Linked DNA regions of Staphylothermus marinus F1. Each later gene encodes a partner of the first gene's protein in a complex. Links are inferred from orthologs where the notes say so. Each region holds a gene or a part of one and is shown in the gene's direction. Other genes may lie near its edges. The genes, in order: rpl7ae, rpl4p, SMAR_RS05340, SMAR_RS05680 and SMAR_RS05365.

The links.
Region 2: rpl7ae (region 1) and rpl4p share a complex: the UniProt entries of both Methanocaldococcus jannaschii proteins name them as parts of the 50S ribosomal subunit. The link is inferred for Staphylothermus marinus F1 from one-to-one orthologs.
Region 3: rpl7ae (region 1) and SMAR_RS05340 share a complex: the UniProt entries of both Methanocaldococcus jannaschii proteins name them as parts of the 50S ribosomal subunit. The link is inferred for Staphylothermus marinus F1 from one-to-one orthologs.
Region 4: rpl7ae (region 1) and SMAR_RS05680 share a complex: the UniProt entries of both Methanocaldococcus jannaschii proteins name them as parts of the 50S ribosomal subunit. The link is inferred for Staphylothermus marinus F1 from one-to-one orthologs.
Region 5: rpl7ae (region 1) and SMAR_RS05365 share a complex: the UniProt entries of both Methanocaldococcus jannaschii proteins name them as parts of the 50S ribosomal subunit. The link is inferred for Staphylothermus marinus F1 from one-to-one orthologs.

What each region holds. Positions count from the first base shown.
Region 1 is NC_009033.1:818,919-823,272, forward strand. What follows is about bases 1-2,932. They hold rpl7ae (50S ribosomal protein L7Ae), read left to right. Parts: upstream 1-1,239; coding sequence 1,240-1,626; downstream 1,627-2,932. Other genes in these bases: SMAR_RS04245 (glutamate--tRNA ligase), read left to right, coding at 1-1,163; SMAR_RS04255 (30S ribosomal protein S28e), read right to left, coding at 1,772-2,041; SMAR_RS04260 (50S ribosomal protein L24e), read left to right, coding at 2,228-2,416; ndk (nucleoside-diphosphate kinase), read left to right, coding at 2,438-2,863; infB (translation initiation factor IF-2), read right to left, coding at 2,874-2,932. Outside these bases: more of infB, read right to left, coding at 2,933-4,354. UniProt on the Methanocaldococcus jannaschii protein: Multifunctional RNA-binding protein that recognizes the K-turn motif in ribosomal RNA, the RNA component of RNase P, box H/ACA, box C/D and box C'/D' sRNAs.
Region 2 is NC_009033.1:995,963-1,000,365, forward strand. The notes cover bases 784-3,764. They hold rpl4p (50S ribosomal protein L4), read left to right. Parts: upstream 784-1,856; coding sequence 1,857-2,672; downstream 2,673-3,764. Other genes in these bases: SMAR_RS05260 (50S ribosomal protein L3), read left to right, coding at 784-1,841; SMAR_RS05270 (50S ribosomal protein L23), read left to right, coding at 2,669-2,944; SMAR_RS05275 (50S ribosomal protein L2), read left to right, coding at 2,973-3,692; SMAR_RS05280 (hypothetical protein), read right to left, coding at 3,689-3,764. Outside these bases: SMAR_RS05255 (putative RNA uridine N3 methyltransferase), read left to right, coding at 1-609; more of SMAR_RS05260, read left to right, coding at 654-783; more of SMAR_RS05280, read right to left, coding at 3,765-4,042; SMAR_RS05285 (AAA family ATPase), read left to right, coding at 4,108-4,403. UniProt on the Methanocaldococcus jannaschii protein: One of the primary rRNA binding proteins, this protein initially binds near the 5'-end of the 23S rRNA. It is important during the early stages of 50S assembly.
Region 3 is NC_009033.1:1,004,462-1,008,882, forward strand. Bases 1,423-4,421 are described here. They hold SMAR_RS05340 (50S ribosomal protein L5), read left to right. Parts: upstream 1,423-2,638; coding sequence 2,639-3,205; downstream 3,206-4,421. Other genes in these bases: rplX (50S ribosomal protein L24), read left to right, coding at 1,423-1,881; SMAR_RS05335 (30S ribosomal protein S4e), read left to right, coding at 1,881-2,639; SMAR_RS05345 (30S ribosomal protein S14), read left to right, coding at 3,229-3,393; SMAR_RS05350 (30S ribosomal protein S8), read left to right, coding at 3,440-3,841; SMAR_RS05355 (50S ribosomal protein L6), read left to right, coding at 3,861-4,418. Also shown: SMAR_RS05305 (30S ribosomal protein S3), read left to right, coding at 1-101; rpmC (50S ribosomal protein L29), read left to right, coding at 113-316; rnp1 (ribonuclease P protein component 1), read left to right, coding at 347-625; SMAR_RS05320 (30S ribosomal protein S17), read left to right, coding at 636-989; SMAR_RS05325 (50S ribosomal protein L14), read left to right, coding at 989-1,411. UniProt on the Methanocaldococcus jannaschii protein: This is one of the proteins that bind and probably mediate the attachment of the 5S RNA into the large ribosomal subunit, where it forms part of the central protuberance.
Region 4 is NC_009033.1:1,050,521-1,054,711, forward strand. Bases 520-3,288 are described here. They hold SMAR_RS05680 (50S ribosomal protein L10), read left to right. Parts: upstream 520-1,280; coding sequence 1,281-2,297; downstream 2,298-3,288. Other genes in these bases: SMAR_RS05670 (50S ribosomal protein L11), read left to right, coding at 520-618; SMAR_RS05675 (50S ribosomal protein L1), read left to right, coding at 626-1,273; rpl12p (50S ribosomal protein P1), read left to right, coding at 2,414-2,740; alaS (alanine--tRNA ligase), read left to right, coding at 2,948-3,288. Also shown: SMAR_RS05665 (transcription elongation factor Spt5), read left to right, coding at 1-85; more of SMAR_RS05670, read left to right, coding at 88-519; more of alaS, read left to right, coding at 3,289-4,191. UniProt on the Methanocaldococcus jannaschii protein: Forms part of the ribosomal stalk, playing a central role in the interaction of the ribosome with GTP-bound translation factors.
Region 5 is NC_009033.1:1,008,213-1,011,882, forward strand. Bases 1-2,823 are described here. They hold SMAR_RS05365 (50S ribosomal protein L19e), read left to right. Parts: upstream 1-1,094; coding sequence 1,095-1,553; downstream 1,554-2,823. Other genes in these bases: SMAR_RS05350 (30S ribosomal protein S8), read left to right, coding at 1-90; SMAR_RS05355 (50S ribosomal protein L6), read left to right, coding at 110-667; SMAR_RS05360 (50S ribosomal protein L32e), read left to right, coding at 664-1,074; SMAR_RS05370 (50S ribosomal protein L18), read left to right, coding at 1,562-2,170; SMAR_RS05375 (30S ribosomal protein S5), read left to right, coding at 2,173-2,817. Also shown: SMAR_RS05380 (50S ribosomal protein L30), read left to right, coding at 2,837-3,325; SMAR_RS05385 (uL15 family ribosomal protein), read left to right, coding at 3,349-3,670. UniProt on the Methanocaldococcus jannaschii protein: Binds to the 23S rRNA.

The sequences.
Region 1 (4,354 bases):
CTTATGTCGATAAATGCAGTCCGAAAGAATTCAAGAAACTACGTGACTCTGGAAAACCATGTCCTCACAGAGAATTACCTCCGGAAAAACACCTAGAAGAACTGGACAGGATCTTTGAAGGTTACTATTCTGAGGGAGAAGCTGTCGTTAGAGTTAAAACAGATCTATCACATCCTGATCCAAGCGTTAGGGATTGGGTTGCTGCAAGAATAATTGATACTTCTAAAACACCGCATCCTATTGTTGGAGATAAATATATCTTGTGGCCCACATATAATCTAGCTGCTGCAATAGATGATCACTTAATGGGTGTTACACATATACTTAGAGCTAAAGAACATGTTTCAAATACTATTAAACAAAAATTCCTATATGATCATATGGGTTGGAAATATCCGGAAACAATACATTTTGGTAGATTAAGTCTTGAAGGAGTTATTTTGAGTAAGTCTAGAATGAGGAAAATGATCGTAGAATATAATATGGAGCCATATGATGATCCAAGATTCGGGACGTTATCTGGTTTGCGGAGAAGGGGAATTGTAAGAGAAACTCTTTGGAGAATAATAAAGGATGTAGGAATAAATGTAATTGATGCAAGAATCAGCTATGTAAACTTAGCTGCGATTAATAGATCAATCATAGATCCTCAGGCAAAAAGATATATGGCTATCGAAGAAGCATTACCTCTGAAACTTATAGGTTTTAATAATAGTATTGAAGCCCACGTATTACGTCATCCCTCAACTCGTGAAACATATAATTATATAATAAAACCAGGAGACATAGTGTACATATCACAGAAGGATTTTAATATCATACAAAATAAAATGTTTAGATTAATGGGTATAGGAAACTTTGCATTAACACGACCAGTATTCTCTAAGAACTATATAGGTTTTGAAGCAAGGCTAATAAGTTTATCAGCTAAGGAAGCAAAACAGTATCGCGCACCAATAATTCAATGGGTTAAACTTGAACAATCAATAAGAGTTAAGCTAATAATACCGAAAGAAACAAACCTTGAAACAAGAATACTCCTCGCAGAAAAAGCATTAACTAACGAAGAACTTGGAAACATAGTACAATTCTATAGAATAGGGTTCGCAAGAATAGATTCCAAAGAACCAGAGGAGATCAAATGTATTTTTGCACATGAATAACAAAAACCTTATAATACCATTTACTATTATTTGGTTTTAAATCAGACGACCGAAGAGTTGGGAGGAGGATGAAGTTATGTCTAAACCATTCTATGTAAAATTCGAAGTACCTCCAGAACTAGCTGAGAAAGTATATGAAGCAGTTAAAAAGGCTAGAGAGACAGGTGGTAAGATAAAGAAGGGAACAAATGAGACAACAAAAGCTGTTGAAAGAGGAATAGCAAAACTAGTGATAATTGCTGAAGACGTTGATCCACCAGAAATAGTTGCTCATCTACCTCTACTCTGCGACGAAAAGAAAATACCATATGTTTATGTCCCAAGCAAAAAGAGGCTAGGTGAAGCAGCGGGTATAGAGGTAGCTGCAGCTAGCGCTGCAATCATAGACCCAGGCGGTGCTAAAGACTTAGTAGAAGAAATTATCAAGCAGGTACAAGAACTAAGAGCAAAGGCAGGAGCCTAATCTCTATTAGGTTATAGATCAAGCTGCATAGGAATAAATAATATAGTTCTTCAATAATTTTTTGTAATACTTATCCCTGTTTTCTCATGGAGAATATTTTCTTAATAATTCTGATCAGGATAATTTATTAGTTGAGGAAAAACTTTTATCTTCTACCGCTTAGTTTCCTAGCTTCTCTCTCTGTTTCTCTAAGTATTAAGATATCTCCTAATCTGACGGGGCCTTTAACATTTCTAGTAATTATTCTTCCTTTATCTCTTCCCTCTAATACTCTTACGCGAACCTGTATTATTTCCCCAGTTACACCTGTTCTACCAATTATTTGAATTACCTCTGCTGGAAAACCTATTTCTTCGATTACGTTTATCTCGGGTTGTTCAGCTACAATCTTTTTCTCTGTTTCCTCACCGCTCAAAATCAATACACCTTATATGGCTAGTTGATTTTTATGTTCCGCTCCAAACAATTAACTATTCAAATTTGGTGTAGGAGATACGTTTTTATAAGGTTTACGATAAAACTTAAAATACTCTACAATTGTATTTTCCCGATAGTGAAATACTGTAGACAATAAATGCTTATTGGAGTGGTGGAGGAAACAATGCCTCGCATGGTGAGATGTAGTTTCTGTGGACGTGAAATAGAGCCTGGAACAGGAATAATGTATGTAAAAAATGATGGCTCTATACTATGGTTTTGTAGTCGTAAATGTTACAAGAACTATCTATTGCTAAGAAGAGATCCCAGAAAACTGAAATGGACACTTAAATATGGTTCACAAACCAAATAATCAGTGATTGAGTGATCAAGGTTGAATACCGAGAGAACTCTTGTTCTAATCAAACCAGATGGCGTTAGGAGAGGATTGATTGGAGAAATTATATCCAGATTTGAAAGGAAAGGTTTAAAGATTAAAGCATTAAAAATGCTTCGGCTTACAAGAGAAAAAGCTGAAGAATTCTATAGTGTTCATAGAGGAAAACCATTCTTCGTATCTCTAATAGAGTTCATGACTTCGGGGCCTATCATCGCCATGATTCTCGAAGGTGATATGGCTATTAGTGTTGTTAGGAGGATGATCGGACCAACAGATGGTAGAGAAGCTCCTCCTGGAACAATTCGAGGCGACTATTCATTATCTAAATCTCAAAATGTTGTTCATGCAAGTGATAGTCCTGAAAGTGCTATGAGAGAGATAAGAGTTATTTTCAAAGATGATGAAATAATTGATTGGTAAATAATTATATTCAGCTACCAAAAACTAAGCCGTAGAACGGATCTTGTTTCTTCTTGATCTCAATTATTTCTTTAAGAACCATTTTCTCATCATCGCTTAATTCATTTTTGTACTTTGTAAGCCATAAGTGTACATGTTGTTTAGGTATATCAGTATATAGTATATCTCCTTCATCAACGTGTCTTCCAACAAGTATTCTACCACGAATACTTATAGCAACAGATTGACCCGCACGTGCTTCTTTTAATACATTATCTCTATCACGTATTTGCATAATCGTGCCCAGTCTCATACCGTCTTTTCTCATTAATGGATACCCCGGCTTAATAACTCCGCCAATAACTTCTACTCCAACAATTGCTGGATTACTTCTTCTGAAAATGTAGCCTGGCAATATACGTATTTTACCTGGCCTAATAAGAGATTCTAGCTCCTTAATTTTTTCTTGTTCGCGAAGCTGTTTAACCCATCCAATATAGTCTTCTATAAGTTTATAGATAACATTGTGTCTAAAGATCTTAACGTTTTCTCTAGCAGCATACTCTTCAGCTTCAGGGAGTATTTTAACATTAAAAGCTATTATGACTCCGTATTCTGGTCTATGATTCTTTGAAACAGAAGCTTCTAAAACATCATTTTTAGAAACAGGGCCGACATCTGCTAGTCTAACTGGTATATTTTCTCTCTTTAAAGCTTCGACAACTGCTTCTAGCGTTCCTAGGGTGTCAGCTTTTACTACAACACCTATGTTATCCGTCTTTATTCTAACGGATTCTATTTCTTCTTTTACGATCTTAATATATTCCTCTATCTTATCCTCCGAGGGAACAACGAATATTGGTGAGCCAGCAAGCGCGTTATCCAGATCTGGGGCTGAAATCTTTACGCCTGTAGCAGCAACTACTTGTTCGACACTAACAAATTTTCCTTCATGTGCTCTCATATCTTGTAGTGGTCTAGGCATTAATAATGCTCTTACCTTTGTAACTATTGGTTTATCTTTGCCTCCAACAACAATAGTGTCTCCCCTACGTATTACGCCGTCATATATGATTACATCTATTGTTGTTCCAAGACCGGGTTCTTCTTTAACTTCTAAAACAACACCCTTAGCGGGTTCTTCGCTTGTAACTAGTCTTTTCTTCATAAATCTCTGGACAAGACCAGTTAGTAGAGCTAGTAGTTCTGGAACGCCTTCGCCTGTTTTAGCTGATACAGGCACTATTGCCACCGTTGTTCTAAAATCTTTTACTCTATCAAATCTTTCAGCCATAAATCCTGCTTCGTAGAGTTGTGAAATAAGCCTATATATTAGTTCTTCAAGCCTGCTAACAATGCGTGGGTCTTGTTTTCTTATAGTTTCTAAGAATGGTTGATCATGGTTGGGCTTCCAACCTGGAATTCTATCTATTTTATTAGCTGCTACTATAAAGGGTACTTTTCTTTCTTTCAGTATCTGTATACTTTCCCATGTTTGTGGCTGAAATCCCT
Region 2 (4,403 bases), 180 kb from region 1 along the record:
CGAAGAAAACTTATTCCTAAAGATCCGGACCTAAAATTTGTAGGATTATTGCCGCCACTGAGACTTAGTACTTTCGATGTGAGCCGTAATGGTCGTGTTGGGGAGAAGAGATTAGGTCTTATCTATAGGGAGAAAAACAAGTTGTTGGCTGATATAGGGCTTCCTAGACCTTATAGGATAGAAGCTGGAAATTGTAAGCCAGGCGATATAGGGTATGTTGAAATAGTTGATGTTAATACTAGGAGAGCAATATGTTTAGATGTAGAACCATATAGGGGCCCTATTCTTGCGTTTGCGGATAGTTTACAAGAAGTATTAGAAGAATATAGGAAAACGGTAGATCTCATAATCGCTACTAGCAAGTATGGGAAAATCCCAAGTCATAAAGAATTAGCAGGTGTTAAAGGGAAGACAATAATAATATTATTCGGGGGTCCGCATAGAGGATTATACGATATAGCTAAGAAGGAAGGGTTTATTCTGGAGAATAAAGTTGATAAAGTATGGAATACCATACCTGAGCAAATGGTTAAAACTATAAGGAGCGAGGAAGCATTAATATCTACACTAGCAGTAGTTAACATGTTTATTTATGGAGAGAACTTATAATACCCTATGTAATGTATGTATGCAGAGATTAGCAGGTGAAGATAATGGGGCATAGAAAATATAGTGCGCCACGACATGGCAGTTTAGGAGTTAGACCTAGGAAACGGGCTGCTAAAATAGTGCCTAGAATAAGAAGTTGGCCTACACAGTCATGGTTTGATTTATTAGTTGAGAAACTGGGAGATGAAGCAGTAAACAAGGGGATCGCTCCTAAACCAGTACTTCTAGGATATGTTGCTTATAAGGCTGGAATGAGTCATGCAATAATAATTGATGATAGACCCCACACATTTACTTCTGGTAAAGAAATAGCCATTCCTGTAACAGTACTCGATGCTCCTCCAATACTGATTCTAGGGCTACGAGGATACAAGATTCACCCAATGCATGGTCTTCTATCATTCGGCGAAGTATGGAGAAGCCCTGTGGAGGCGTTAAAGGAGCTATACGAGAAAATATATAGTGATAACCCGTTCATTAATCTTGGAGCAAAAGATATTGTGAGAAAATACTTGAAAGGATTAAGAAAGGTTAATCCAGGACTAGTAAAGCCTGAGCCACATAGTGAATATGGATTTAAATTCTTAGAAAATAATTGGAAGGAAAAACTTGAACGATTAAAAGCAGCTGAACTAGCAGATATTAGAGTAATTGCATCAACAATACCGGTATTATCCGGTATAGGTAAGAAAAAACCCGAGATAATCGAGATAAAAATTGGTGGTGGAACACTAAGCGAAAGAATAGATTACGCCGAAAAACTCCTAGGCAACTATGTAACTGTAGATCAAGTATTTAGAGAGGGACAATTCATAGATATAATAGGTGTTACGAAAGGTAAGGGGTTCCAGGGAGTAATAAAGAGATTTGGAGTCAAAGAGCTTCCACGCTGGCATAAACATAGGAAGGGTAGTAGAAAAATTGGTTCTAGAAGCCCTGGTTTCGGCACTATGAGCGAGACTCCTCAGCCAGGACAAATGGGCTTCCATAGGAGAACAGAATATAATAAGAGGATCATAAAAATAGGCATTAATGGATGGGAAGTAACGCCTAAAGGAGGATTCTTAGGATACGGCATAGTTTATGGACCATACATAATGCTTCATGGAAGTATTATTGGGCCTAGAAAGAGATTATTAGTATTAAGACATCCTATTAGGCCTCCTTCCTGGTATCCTCTAGAAGCTCCCCAAATAATCTATTATAGTCATGAAAGCAAACAAGGAGTCTAAACTGGGTGAAGAATAATGCCTTGGACAATACTTATCCCATTTAAGCTTGAGAGACAAGAAACATATGTATTTAGCTCTGACGGTGAAAAAGTAGAAGAGATTACTTTACCTCCAATATTTAGTTTACCTGTTAGAAAAGACTTGATCCGGAGAGCGTTTCTATCAGCATTTACATCAATGCTTCAACCAAAAGGCAGGGACCCATTAGCTGGTAAGAGAACAACTGCTAGAAGCTGGGGTGTTGGTAGAGGATTAGCGAGAGTGCCAAGGCTACCCAATAGTAGGGCAGCATTCATATCTTTTGCTAGAGGAGGACATGCAGCTTTTCCACCCAGACCAGATGAAAGAATACATGAGAGAATTAATAAACGTGAAAAAGCATATGCAGTAGCATCAGCAATTGCAGCTACTGCTAAAGTAGACCTTGTTAGGGGTCGTGGACACGTATTCCAACAAGATAAACTACCGGTTGTGCTTCTAGATGATGTTGAGGATAAGATTAGTAAGGCTAGAGACGCTAAAGAGCTTCTAATAAAGCTTGGCTTATGGAGCGATATTGTTAGGAGTTATGAGAGAATAAGAATTCGTGCAGGCAAAGGTAAGATGCGTGGTAGAAGATATGTTGAGCCAAGAAGCATATTGTTTGTTGTAACAAGCTATGATAAACCATTCGCTAAAGCTGTTAGAAACTTTCCAGGAGTAGATGTTGCTACACCTAATAATCTAGGCATACTGCATCTAGCACCAGGAGGTGTACCTGGTAGATTAACGGTCTTTACCCGTTCAGCCATCGAAGATATTAGTAGAAAATATGAGGTGCGCACGTTATGAGCATGGATGAAGGAAGACTATATAAAATCATTATCAGACCAGTACACTCTGAGAAAGCATTAAATCTCATAGATAAAGAAAACACATTAACATTTATTGTTGATAGAAACGCGTCTAAGAAGGACATTAAAGACGCTGTTGAACTAGTATTTGGAGTGAAGGTATTAAAAGTCAGAACTCTCATAACAAGTAGAGGAGAAAAGAAGGCATATGTAAAGCTAGCTCCAGAACACCGTGCAAGCGAAATAGCTTCACAACTAGGATTAATCTAGCATTAACATATAGGAAAGGGTGTAATGTATGGGTAAAAGAATACTTCCACAAAGAATGGGTAGAGGTACACCAACATTTAGAAGCCCTAGTCATAGAAGAGTGGGGCCAGCAAAATATCCGCCACTAAAACTAGACAGAACTATAAAGGGAAAAATAATTGATCTATTACATGATCCTGGAAGATGGGTTCCACTAGCCAAAATAGTATTAGAGGATGGAACAACATTCCTAACACCGGCTGTTGAGGGAATGTATGTTGGACAAATAATAGAAATAGGACCAGACGCACATATATCCAATGGAAACATTTTACCGATCGGGAAAATACCGGAAGGAACACAAATTGCCAACATTGAGAAAAGACCTGGCGATGGAGGAAAATTCGTTAGATCATCTGGTACATACGCATTAATAGTTGGAAGAGCAGGGACAAAGACTCAGGTTCAACTACCTAGTGGTAAAATAATAGAAGTACCAAATAATGCAAGAGCAACAATAGGAGTAATTGCTGGAGGCGGTAGAGACGAAAAACCATTATTAAAAGCAGGGAATGCTTATCATAAATGGAAAGTTAAAGCAAAGAAATGGCCTAAAGTCAGAGGAGTAGCTATGAATGCTGTAAGCCACCCACATGGTGGAGGCAGCCATCAACACGTAGGTAAGCCGTCAACAGTTGCTAGGGAAACACCTCCAGGTAGAAAAGTCGGGCACATCGCTGCTAGAAGGACTGGTAGACGTAAAGGTTAATCTTTATAATTTATACATTTCTTCAACAGATCAATTTTGCTTTGTGGAACATATATTATTTTCTTAAGTGGCTGTATTTCCGAAACAACATATAGGTGATCATTGAATCTTTTTCGACCAATTATTTTAATATATGTTTTTCCGCTACTTAATGAAAGGCATTTAATATATTTTTGCCTATGGATAACTATCCTCCTTAAAAATACATCATAGTGTTTACTGATTTTTCTACTCTTAAATATATTCTCTCTTGAAATAATACATATTTTCACCTTATTATCTTCGCAGACTAGATCAAACCATACTAGATCATTGCCTTCAATGTAGAAGCATCTATATATTACTGTCAATTAACAACCACCGTTAATCAATATTTATAACACTCCTTAACAAATACTATGGCTCTGGGATAGATATGTCAGAGAAAAATATAGAAGATCCTATTGTTAAAAAGGTACATGAAATCTATGGTTCGGTAATAAAGAAAAGAACCCCTATTCGAAACCCTGATTTAATGTTGAAGGTACTACGTGAAGAATATAAGCTAGTTGTTAAACCATACATAGTTTACTTAACTGTTGCAGCATTTATGAATAGTAGACCAGTCTTATATGAGGGCCCGCCTGGAACAGGCAAGACCGAGATAGGTGAAGCAATCTTAACTTTATGGAGTGGGAAATCAGCATTTATACTTCCATGTAGCGAAAACTA
Region 3 (4,421 bases), 190 kb from region 1 along the record:
CTCCCGACTATGTTGAAATAAAATCAGTTAAGCCCGAAGAGCTAGCTGACCTAATACCTGTTGAGAAAGAGGAAACAAATGAATCAATAAGTCCGCAATAAGGTGAGTATATATGAAGCCAGACGAAATTAGAAAAATGACTAAAGAAGAAAGACTTAGACGATTAAATGAGCTGCGTCTGGAACTAATAAAGCTTAGAATGCAGGCAAGAGTAGGAACACTAACCAATACTGCTCGTATAAGAAATATTAAGAGAGATATAGCAAGAATACTTACAATAATGCGCGAGGAAGAACTGGGTATTTCCAGAAAGTAAATAAGTTCTTTCTCAAGGTATTGATCATAATTGCGACATACTCGTAGAAACATATTCTACCACGAATTGATTGGTTTGAGAATAAAAATAATAGAGTATCCTGATAAATCCCTTGTCGGCTTAACCGGCTTAGTCATAGATGAGACCCAAAAAACCCTCCTAATAGAAACAAATTCAGGTAGAAGAGTAAGAGTTTTAAAAGCCAATGGAGTATTCCAGTTTATGCTTCCAAATAAAGAGAAAGTAATAATTAGGGGAGTTCAGATTTTAGGTAGACCAGAGGATAGATTAAAGAATATTGTGAGGTAGTGGATGAGGAATGAGTTTGGCTAAGCCAAGAAACATTGGCATACCGGGAATAGAGCCTCCCAAGGAGAGCTGCAATGATCCCAAATGTCCATGGCATGGACATGTAAAAGTTCGTGGACAAATTCTTAGAGGAGTAGTTGTTAAAGCAAAAATGCATAGAACAGTAGTTGTCAGGCATGATTACTATTACTATGTGAGGAAATATAGGAGATATGAGAAAAGACATACACATATACATGCACATAATCCACCATGTATCAATGCTAAAGAAGGAGATGAAGTATTAATTGGTGAAACAAGGCCTTTATCAAAGACTGTTCATTTCGTTGTTTTAGGAATAATTAAGAGAGCTGGTGAGAAGTAATGCCTAAGAAGGGAAAAGGTAAACCGGCTTTCTCTAGGAGAAGAATAGCCACAGGCTTACAGGTAGGCTCATATGTTAGAGTTGCCGACAATAGTGGGGCAAAACTGGTTAAAATAATTGGTGTCCCCGGATACAAAGGGAGACTTAGAAGAATACCTCCAGCAGGCATAGGCGACCTAGTAGTTGTCACTGTTAAGAAGGGAACACCTGAAATGAGGAAACAAGTTGTTAAAGCCGTTATTGTGAGGCAGAAGAGACCATTTAGGAGACCAGATGGTACATGGGTTGCTTTCGAAGACAACGCAGTCGCAATAGTTACTCCTGAAGGAACACCTAAGGGTAGTGAAATACGTGGACCAATAGCTAAAGAAGTAGCTGAGAGATGGCCCCAACTAGCAAATATTGCAACAATAGTTGTTTAAGGTGAAAATATATGGCGATAACATATTCGTCAAAACCATCTAAACAGAGGAAAGCATTATTCAACATGCCGCTCCACCTAAGACATAAACTATTCAATGCACCACTAAGCAAAGAGCTACGAGAGAAATATGGTGTTAAAAAACTACCCGTCCGTAAAGGCGATGTAGTAAGAATTATGCGTGGAGACTGGAAAGGACATGAAGGAAAAGTTGTCAGGATAGATTTAAGACGTGTAAGACTATATGTTGAGGGGGTTCAACGTAAAAAGGCTGATCAAACCCCAGTATATTACCCTATACATCCAAGCAAGGTAATGATTATTAAGCTTGATCTAAGCGATAAATGGCGTAGAAAAATAATTGAGAGAAGAAAGGGTTTAATAGAGAGCGAAGTAGTTGAAGAAAAAGAAACAAGTAAAACTAGTGAAGGTGGCGGGAAAACAATAGAAGAGACTGAAGGTGAGAAATAATGGCTAGAATGGGTGGTAAAAAACATTTAAAAGCACTAGTTGCGCCTAAGTTTTGGCCTATACTGAGAAAAGAGTATAAATGGGCTGTAAAACCTTCACCAGGTCCACACCCTATTGAACGATGTTTTCCTCTACTTATAATTGTTCGCGATATACTGGGGTATGCTAAAACAGCTAGAGAAGCTAGGAAACTAATTAGTGAAGGACATTTTAAAGTTGATGGAAGAGTTAGAAAGAACTATAAGTATCCAGTAGGATTAATGGATGTAATTGAGATTGTTGATACAGGTGAAACATATAGAGTTATCCCTGTGCCCGTAAAAGTTCTGGGTTTGATCGAGATAGATAAGGAAGAAGCCAAATATAAGCTTTCAAGAATAGAGAATAAAACAACTGTTAAAGGTGGACATATACAGCTGAACCTTCATGATGGCAGGAACGTGTTGATCAAAGTAAGTGATCCTAAGAATCCTGTTGAAGACATATATAAGACTCTGGGAACACTACAAATATCAATACCTGAACAACAAATACTAAACTATATACCATTAGATGAAGGAACGCTTGTAATAATTAGTGGTGGAAGAAATGTTGGTAGAGTTGGAAAAGTAGTATCTATACATAAGGGTATTCGTAGACATAGAAGTATTGTAACAATAGAGGATAAGCATGGAAACAAGTTCCAAACAAGTCTTACCTATGTGTTCCCAATAGGTAAAGAAGAACCATTGATAAAGTTGCCAGAGGGTGCTTGGTAATGTCTACGATTATAGAACATGTACCCGACGCAGATAAAATAATTGAAAAATGGAATTCTAATCCAATGTATAAGCCACGTCTAGCTAAGGTAACAGTAAACATATCAGTTGGGGCAGCTACTGAAAGACTGAGCAAGGCTATGCAAGTTTTAGAGGAGCTAACAGGGCAGAAACCCGTTCCTAGAAGAGCTAAACGCACAATTAAAGACTTCGGTATTAGAAAAGGAGAAAACATTGCAGCAAAAGTTACTCTACGTAGAGAAAAAGCTGTTGCTTTTCTGAAACGAGTACTTGAAGCAGTTAATTATAGAATAAAAGCTTCAAGCTTTGATGATAATGGCAATGTTAGTTTTGGTATTAAAGAACACATCATGATACCTGGAGTAAAGTATGATCCTGAAATAGGAGTGTTTGGCATGGATGTAGCTATTACAATTGAGCGACCAGGGTATAGAGTATTAAGGAGAAAAAGGTGTAGAAAGAAACATATACCTCGCAGACACCGTGTTTCCCGAGAAGAAGCAATGCTTTATCTACACAAAGAATTTGGTGTTGAGATTATTTAGAAAATAATAGAGGGGATCCATACATGGGTAAATATAGGCCTCCAAAAATCTATAAGTTCGGTAAAGGTTCACGTAAATGTAGGAGATGTGGAACAAGGGATGCAGTGATTCAAGTATATGGTTTATATCTATGTAGGCAGTGTTTCAGAGAAATAGCTCCATCCCTCGGATTTAAAAAATATAGTTAAGGGGGTTTTTGATAATAGTATTGGTTTTATAATGGGGTGAAAGTAAATGGTAATGCTTGATACATTAGCGAATGCTCTGGCAACAATACAAAATGCTGAAATGAGAGCCAAATCTGAAGCTCTGATTTGGCCAGCTTCAAAACTTATAATTAATGTTTTACGCGTGATGCAAAGAGAAGGGTATATTGGAGAATTTGAATACATTGATGATGGTCGCTGGGGAAAAATAAAGGTTCAATTACTGGGTAGAATCAACAAAACCGGCGTTATTAAGCCGAGATTTCCAGTAAAACTCAGGGATTTGGAGAGAATGCCTCATTGGCTACGCAAGTATCTTCCAGCATATAATATTGGAATATTAATATTATCAACGCCGCACGGAGTATTATCTCATAAAGAAGCTATTGCTAAGAAGACTGGAGGAGTACTACTGGCATATGTATACTAAAACAGGATAGGTGTGGTAAATGGTTAAGCTTCCACATATATATGAAGAAATAGATATACCGGAGAACGTTACTGTAGAAATTAATGGTTTAAAAGTAAAAGTTAATGGTCCAAAAGGGAGTATTGAGAGAGATTTCTCTCATGTAAGAAATATTATTCTTAGAAAAGAAAATAGTAAAATTATAGTTGAGACATTCTTCGCTGATAGAAGGAAAAAAGCACTAGTGGGCACTATTGCATCACATATTGAAAATATGATTAAGGGAGTATTAAAAGGATATAGATATAAATTAAAAATAATATATTCACACTTTCCAATCACAGTCGAAGTTGATGATAGAAATCGTATTGTTAGAATAAAGAATTTCCTTGGAGAAAAATCTGATAGGATAGCTAAGATAATAGGTGAAGACGTCAAAGTAACTGTTAAAGGAGAGGACATTATTGTTGAAGGAATAGATATCGAGCATGTTGGACAAACAGCTGCTAACATTGAGTTAGCTACAAAAGTTAAAGACAAAGATAGGAGAGTCTTCGCAGACGGCATATATATTTATGATTGGGGTGAAGAAGAATGAGTG
Region 4 (4,191 bases), 230 kb from region 1 along the record:
CCTGAGTATATTAGAGGCTGCTTTCAATGTCCCTATAACTGTTCCAGGTGATTATGTAAAACCCAGTAGGAAGAGCGGTGTCTAGATATGGGTAAGAAAGTAATAAAAGTAATGGTTGAAGGTGGAAAAGCTAATCCAGGCCCACCTCTAGGCCCTACACTTTCACCGTTAAGAGTTAATGTTATGGAAGTAGTTAAAGCAATTAATGAAGCAACTAAGGATTTTGAAGGATTAACTGTTCCAGTTGAGATCATAGTTGATACATCTACTAGAAAATTCGAAGTAAAAGTTGGTATTCCAACAACAACAGCCTTGCTCCTTAAAGAAGTTGGTGTGAAACAACCACCTGGCGATCCTGCTCATCAGAAAATAGGGGATCTACCTATTGATAAAATCATAAAAATAGCTATATTAAAGAAAGAACAATTAACGGCTAAAACGTTAAAAGCAGCGGTAAAGACTATTTTAGGTACTGCTAGAAGTATAGGAATAACAGTAGACGGGAAAGATCCTAAGATTGTCCAGAAAGAAATAGATGAAGGATTATATGATGCTACGATAGCTAAATATGAACCTGAATGGGAGAAAGAGGAGGAACAAGAGACTGGCGAGGTGTGAATAGGAGATGCCTCTTCCAAGTAAGGAAGAATTAAAGGAAGCTATAGTTAAAGCAGTACAGTACAGTCCGAAGAGAAACTTTAAACAAAGTGTAGAATTAATTGTTGTTCTAAAAGATGTTGATCCCCGTAGTCCGGAGGGAAGAATTAGAGAGACGATATTTTTGCCGAAAGGACTTGGTAAAGATAAAATAATATGTGTTGTTGCCGATGGTGAAATGGCTGAAAAAGCTAGAGCAGGTGGTGCACACAGAGTTATAACAAGAGACGAGTTGCTCGCATTAAGCAAGAAAGACGCTAAAAAAGTAGCTCAAGAATGTGATTGGGTTCTTGTAAGGACGGATCTAATGGCTAATGCCGGCAGAATACTGGGACCAGCTCTCGGTCCTCGAGGAAAAATACCTGTCCCAGTTCCTCCCGCCGCAGATATAGTATCGGTAATGAATAGATATAAATCTGCAATTTTGCTGAGAAATAAGGATCAGCCACAACTAATGACTAGAATAGGAACAGAGGATATGAATCCCGAGGATTTAGTTATAAACGCACAGACAATATTATCACGTCTAGAAACAAAGCTGCCGAATGGAGCACATAATATTGCAAAAATAGTTGTTAAAACCACAATGGGTCCGCCAATAGAGGTTATGGGGTGATTAAAACATGTCTGCAACAGCAGTTCCCAAAGCTAAGAGAATTCCTCAGTGGAAAATAGAAGAAGTAGAATATTTAACAACATTGTTTAAATCATACCCAGTATTCGCAATAGCTGATCTAACAGGTTTTCCGACAAACCAGCTTCAAAAACTAAGGAAGAAATTATCGAAGAAAGTATTATTCAGAGTTTCTAAGAACAAATTAATTCTAAGAGCACTTAGAAATGCCGGTATTGATACAAGTAAATTCGAGGAACTACTTACAGGACAGAATCTATTATTGTTTACACATATGAATGCTTTCGAGTTAAGCCTATTACTCGATAAATACAAGGCAAAAACTTATTATAAACCAGGTGAAATAGCTCAGCAAGAAATAGTTATTCCTGAAGGAAACACCGGTTTATCACCGGGACCTATTCTTAGTACTTTCAGCAAACTAAAGATTCCTACACGTATACAGGGTAACTCTATAGTTATTACACGCGATACAGTTGTTGCGAAACCAGGAGATACTATATCTGAGGAATTGGCAAGTCTTCTGCAAAGACTAGATATTGCTTTAAAAGAGGTTAAGATAAATATTAAAGCAGCATATGATCATGGAATAATAATATTGAGGGACCAACTAGTCCTAGATCTCGAAGAGTATAAGAACATGGTTATGAATGCTCACCTAGACGCATTAAAGATCGGATCAGAAATAGCATGGCCTGTGCCAGAGATATTAGAGTTATCATTAAACAAAGCATTCCGTCAGGCATTAGCATTAGCTGCTGAGGCAGGATATGTAACACCAGATACTGCTGAATACGTGTTTAGAGCGGCAATAATGAAAGCACTAGCACTTGCAGCAGAAGTTTCCAAGTATGCACCAGATCTAGGATTAGAAGTACCAACAATACAACCGACAACTCCGCCTGAGAAAAAGGAAGAGGAGGAGAAGAAAGAGGAGGAAGAAGAGGAAGCTGAGACTGTTAGCGAAGAAGAACTAGCAGAAGGACTAGGAGCACTCTTCGGATAAACATGGGTAAATATTTTTATTAGGGAGAATACATTTTAAAACACCCAGATAATCATGGATAAGTGGATGTGTAAATAGGAAATAAGATAAAACATATATCCAAGAGGTGGTGAACGATCGAATACATATATGCTTCACTACTACTATATAAGGCTGGTAAAGAGATAAATGAGGAAAACATAAAGAAGGTATTAGAAGCTGCAGGAATTCAAGTAGATGAGGTAAGAGTAAAATCGCTTGTAGCTGCCCTGAAAAATATTGATATAGCAAAAGTACTTGAACAAGCACTAGCCGCTCCAGTAGCAGCGGTTCCAGCCGCACCGGCAGCACAGGCTCCAGCGGAAGAAGAGAAGAAGGAGGAGAAGAAAGAGGAGGAAGAAGAGGAAGCTGAGACTGTTAGCGAAGAAGAACTAGCAGAAGGACTAGGAGCACTCTTCGGATAAACAGTTTTTACAGCTCAAATAATTCAAGCCTTAAAACAATGTTCTCGGAGCAGATATGGTTTTTGTTTGGTCTTATTAAGAAATAATCTACCTTATCTCTTAGAAGCCAATACTCAACCATTACATTCAATACTCATATATTGGACGTTAATAACTAATATCATAACTAGTATGTAACAGAATATAGTGTGGATTAAGTGATGTATAATGGTCGAAGAAGAATTTATGAATGAGTTTTTGAAGAAAACCGGTTATCAAGTATATAAGTGTAAGAAGTGCGGTGAAAGATTCTGGAGCCTAGTGCCGAGAGATACCTGTCCTGATAGGCCGTGTAGTAAATATGATTTCTTATATAACGAGTATAAGGGAGTTCCTCCTTTAACATTTGATGAAGCAAGAAGGAAATTCATAGAATTCTTTACCTCTCATGGACATGGATATGTTGACCCCTACCCAGTTCTTGCTAGGTGGAGAAACGATCTATATTTGACAATTGCGTCAATAATTGTTTTTCAACCAGCTGTTACTGAGGGAATAGTTGATCCGCCATATAATCCGCTAGTCATAGTTCAGCCCAGTGTTAGGTTGGAGGATATAGATAATGTAGGCTTAACGTTTGGAAGACATCTTACAAGTTTTGAAATGGGAGGACATCACGCATTTAATAAGAAGGATCAATATGTTTACTGGGTAAACGAAACACTTCAATACGCATTCGACTTCTTTACAAAAATAATTGGGATAGAACCTGAGAACATTGTTTTCAAAGAATCATGGTGGGAGGGAGGAGGAAATGCTGGACCAGCATACGAGGTTCTAGTTGATGGGTTAGAGCTTGCCACACTAGTATTTATGAAGTATAAAATAGTCAATGGGAAAAAAGTTAGAAATCCCGTACTCGTAGTTGATACTGGTTATGGTATAGAGAGAATTGCCTGGTTTACTCAGAGAACACCAACAGCTTTTCACACAATATTTAGTTCATTATTGGAGACATATAAGAATATTTTAGGAATAGATGAACCTCCCTATGATGTGCTTAAAAAAATAGTTTACTTACTTAGTGATAAGGAGATCGAAGACGTATATATGTTGAATAAATATCTTGAAGAGATAGATTATTCTGAATATTATAAATCCTTAGTAGACACGATCAATCTATATACAGCTCTCGATCATGTTAAGACCTTGTCCTTAATGTTGAGTGATGGCATAGTATCATCAAATACTGGTGAAGGGTATCTAGCACGTTTAGTTATTCGACGCTTATTGAGAACACTTATACGTTTAGGAATAAAAGTATCTACACTAGAAGATATAGTTCTAGAACTTATAGATAAACAAGCGAAGTATTGGAAAGGCAGATATGTATACGATAAGTTTCACCGCAGACTAGACTATATACTCGACGTAATGAGTTATGAGACGAGAAAATATATCGACATAGTTAC
Region 5 (3,670 bases), 190 kb from region 1 along the record:
TTAATATTATCAACGCCGCACGGAGTATTATCTCATAAAGAAGCTATTGCTAAGAAGACTGGAGGAGTACTACTGGCATATGTATACTAAAACAGGATAGGTGTGGTAAATGGTTAAGCTTCCACATATATATGAAGAAATAGATATACCGGAGAACGTTACTGTAGAAATTAATGGTTTAAAAGTAAAAGTTAATGGTCCAAAAGGGAGTATTGAGAGAGATTTCTCTCATGTAAGAAATATTATTCTTAGAAAAGAAAATAGTAAAATTATAGTTGAGACATTCTTCGCTGATAGAAGGAAAAAAGCACTAGTGGGCACTATTGCATCACATATTGAAAATATGATTAAGGGAGTATTAAAAGGATATAGATATAAATTAAAAATAATATATTCACACTTTCCAATCACAGTCGAAGTTGATGATAGAAATCGTATTGTTAGAATAAAGAATTTCCTTGGAGAAAAATCTGATAGGATAGCTAAGATAATAGGTGAAGACGTCAAAGTAACTGTTAAAGGAGAGGACATTATTGTTGAAGGAATAGATATCGAGCATGTTGGACAAACAGCTGCTAACATTGAGTTAGCTACAAAAGTTAAAGACAAAGATAGGAGAGTCTTCGCAGACGGCATATATATTTATGATTGGGGTGAAGAAGAATGAGTGAAAACAAAGACTTAGAAAAATTATTAGAGCTTAGAAAAAAGCTTAAATCAAAGAAACCAGAGTTTCTACGCCATCTATGGTGGAAAAAACCAAAGTTTAGAAATGATCCTAAGTGGCGTAAACCAAAAGGTACTGATAACAAGATGCGGTTGAAAAAGAAAGGGTATCCACCGCTGGTTGAAGTTGGATATAGAGGACCTAAACTAGTACGGGGGCTACACCCGTCAGGTTTGAAACCCGTAGTTATACATGATCCCAAAGAACTGGATAGGCTAGATCCAAATATGCACATATTATACATTGGTAGAACTGTTGGACTAAGGAAAAGAATAGAAATTATGAGAATAGCGAGTGAGAAGGGATTTAAAGTAGCTAATCAAATAAGTCTTAGTCAAAAACAATAGTGGAGAGAGGTAGTGTAGTAATGACTGATTTAAGTCTACAAAAGAGATTGGCTGCGGAGATATTAGGTGTAGGCGAGTCGAGGATATGGATAGATCCTGAAAGAATAGATGAAGTTGCTGACGCGATTACTCGGGAAGAAATTAAAGCGTTAATTAAGGACAGAGTTATACAAGTTAAACCAATACATGGGAACTCTCGTGAGAGATGGAAAATAAGACATATGCAGAGGAAGAAGGGGCGTAGAAGAGGATATGGTAAACGTAAGGGTAAGAAGACAGCTAGGAAGGATAGGAAGGAGGAATGGATGAATAGGATTAGAAAAATTAGAAGGTTTCTCAGGTATCTACGCGATCATGGCGTAATTACTCGCAAAGATTATAGGAGATTATACATGTTGGCTAAGGGTGGAACATTCCATAGTCTAGCATCTTTAAAACACTATATGAAGGAAAAAGGCATAGTTAAAGAGATTAGGTGAGCAAGGATATGGCTAGAGGACCAAGATACAAGGTTCCTAAGCGTAGGAGGAGAGAAGGTAAAACAAACTATTATAAGAGATACAAGATGGTATTATCTGGTCATCCAAGATTTGTAGTTAGAAAAACACTAAAACACATAATTGTTCAAATAGTAACAGCTAAGCCAGAAGGAGATATCACCATAGCAGCAGCTCATTCACGAGAACTCTACAAGAAATATGGTTGGATGGGTGGATTAGGAAATACGCCGGCAGCGTACTTGACAGGTCTACTTGCTGCACTTCGCGGATTAAAGGCGGGAATAAAATATGCTGTCCCAGATATAGGCTTACATGTTCCAACGCGTGGAGCCAAGGTATTCGCGGCCATAAAGGCGGCTAATGATGTTGGATTAAAGGTTCCGGTAGGTGAAGAAGTTGTGCCTTCGGATGATCGTATTCGTGGGGAGCACATCGCCTCCTGGGCTAAGATGCTCCAGGAGGCTAGTCCCGAGGCTTATGAGAGATTCTTCTCAAAATATATTAGTCGAGGCTTTGATCCCACCCAGCTCCCCACGCATTTTGAAGAAGTAAAGAACCGTATCTTAGAGGAATACAAGGATGTGTTGGGTGAGTAAATATGCCTATGAGTGCGATTGATAAAGAAGCTCTTGAAACATGGGTTCCAAGAACACGTGTAGGTAAAATGGTTGTTGAAGGAAAGATTACTAGTTTAAAGGAAATATTTGATCGCAATCTTCCATTGCTTGAACCAGAAATAGTTGATTATCTACTGCCCGATCTAAAATATGAAAGGCTTGATGTAGGAATAGTTCAGAAAGTAACTGATGCTGGTCGAAGAAGCAGGTTTAGAGTAGTTGTCGTAGTAGGTAATGAGGATGGTTTTGTAGGAGTAGGATCGGGTAAAGCGAGACAGTACCTAGTTGCTCTACGAAAAGCTCTGAGAAATGCTAAGCTAAACATTACACCTGTCAGGCGAGGATGTGGAAGCTGGGAGTGCAGATGCGGCGAACCCCATAGTATACCGTTTACTGTACAGGGTAAGAGTGGTAGTGTTGTAGTAGTATTGAAACCAGCACCTAAGGGAACAGGATTAGTAGCCGGTGATACAGCTAAGGCTGTGCTTAGAATGGCTGGTATAAAGGATGTATGGACAGAGACATTCGGGAAAACAAAAACAACACTAAACTTTGCTAAAGCAGTTGTCAACGCATTAAGAAACACATACAAGTTTGTAGCACCGGTTGATTGGCTAAAAGCTTAGAGAAAGGTGAAGTGATAAAATGCCGGATTTATATGCGATCATCAGGATTCGTGGAAGATTAGATGTACCACCGGATGTTGACTATACATTAAAACTGTTGAGACTCCATAAAAAATTCCATATGGTAATATACCCGTCAAACCAGCCAGGATTAAAGGGGATGCTACAAAAGGCAAAAGACTGGATAACCTGGGGAGAAATAAACTATGAAACACTTGTAGAATTATTGAGAAAACGTGGAAGAACACTTGGAAATAAACCATTAACGGATGAATTTGTTGATAAATATTTGTCAAAGTATGGAATTTATGGGGGAATACAAGGTTTAGCTAAAGCATTATTAGAAGGTAAAATAAAGCTTCACAAACTCGAAGTAATTAAGCCGGTGTTTAGGCTTCACCCACCACGTGGAGGCTTTAAGAGAAGTACTAAGAGACCATTCAATGATGGAGGAGAACTAGGATATAGAGGTAAGTCTATTAATGAATTAATTAAAAGAATGCTTTAAATAAATGTTTAAAGGTGAAGATCATGGTTGTCCGTAAAAAGAAGAAAAGCCGAAAACTAAGAGGAAGAACACGCTCAATGGGTTGGGGACGTATAGGACAACATAGAAAAAGCGGTGCGCGCGGAGGCTTTGGAGCAGTAGGATTCCATAAACACAAGTGGATATGGGTTCTAAAATATGCTCCTAATTGGTATGGAAAACATGGCTTTACAAGACCTCCAGAAACAATATATGGAGTATACAGTATCAATGTCGGAGAATTAGATGAGTTAGCAAAACATCTTGTTTCAAAGAATCTTGCTTATCGCGAGGAAGGCAAGATAGTTATTGATGTTACAAGCATGG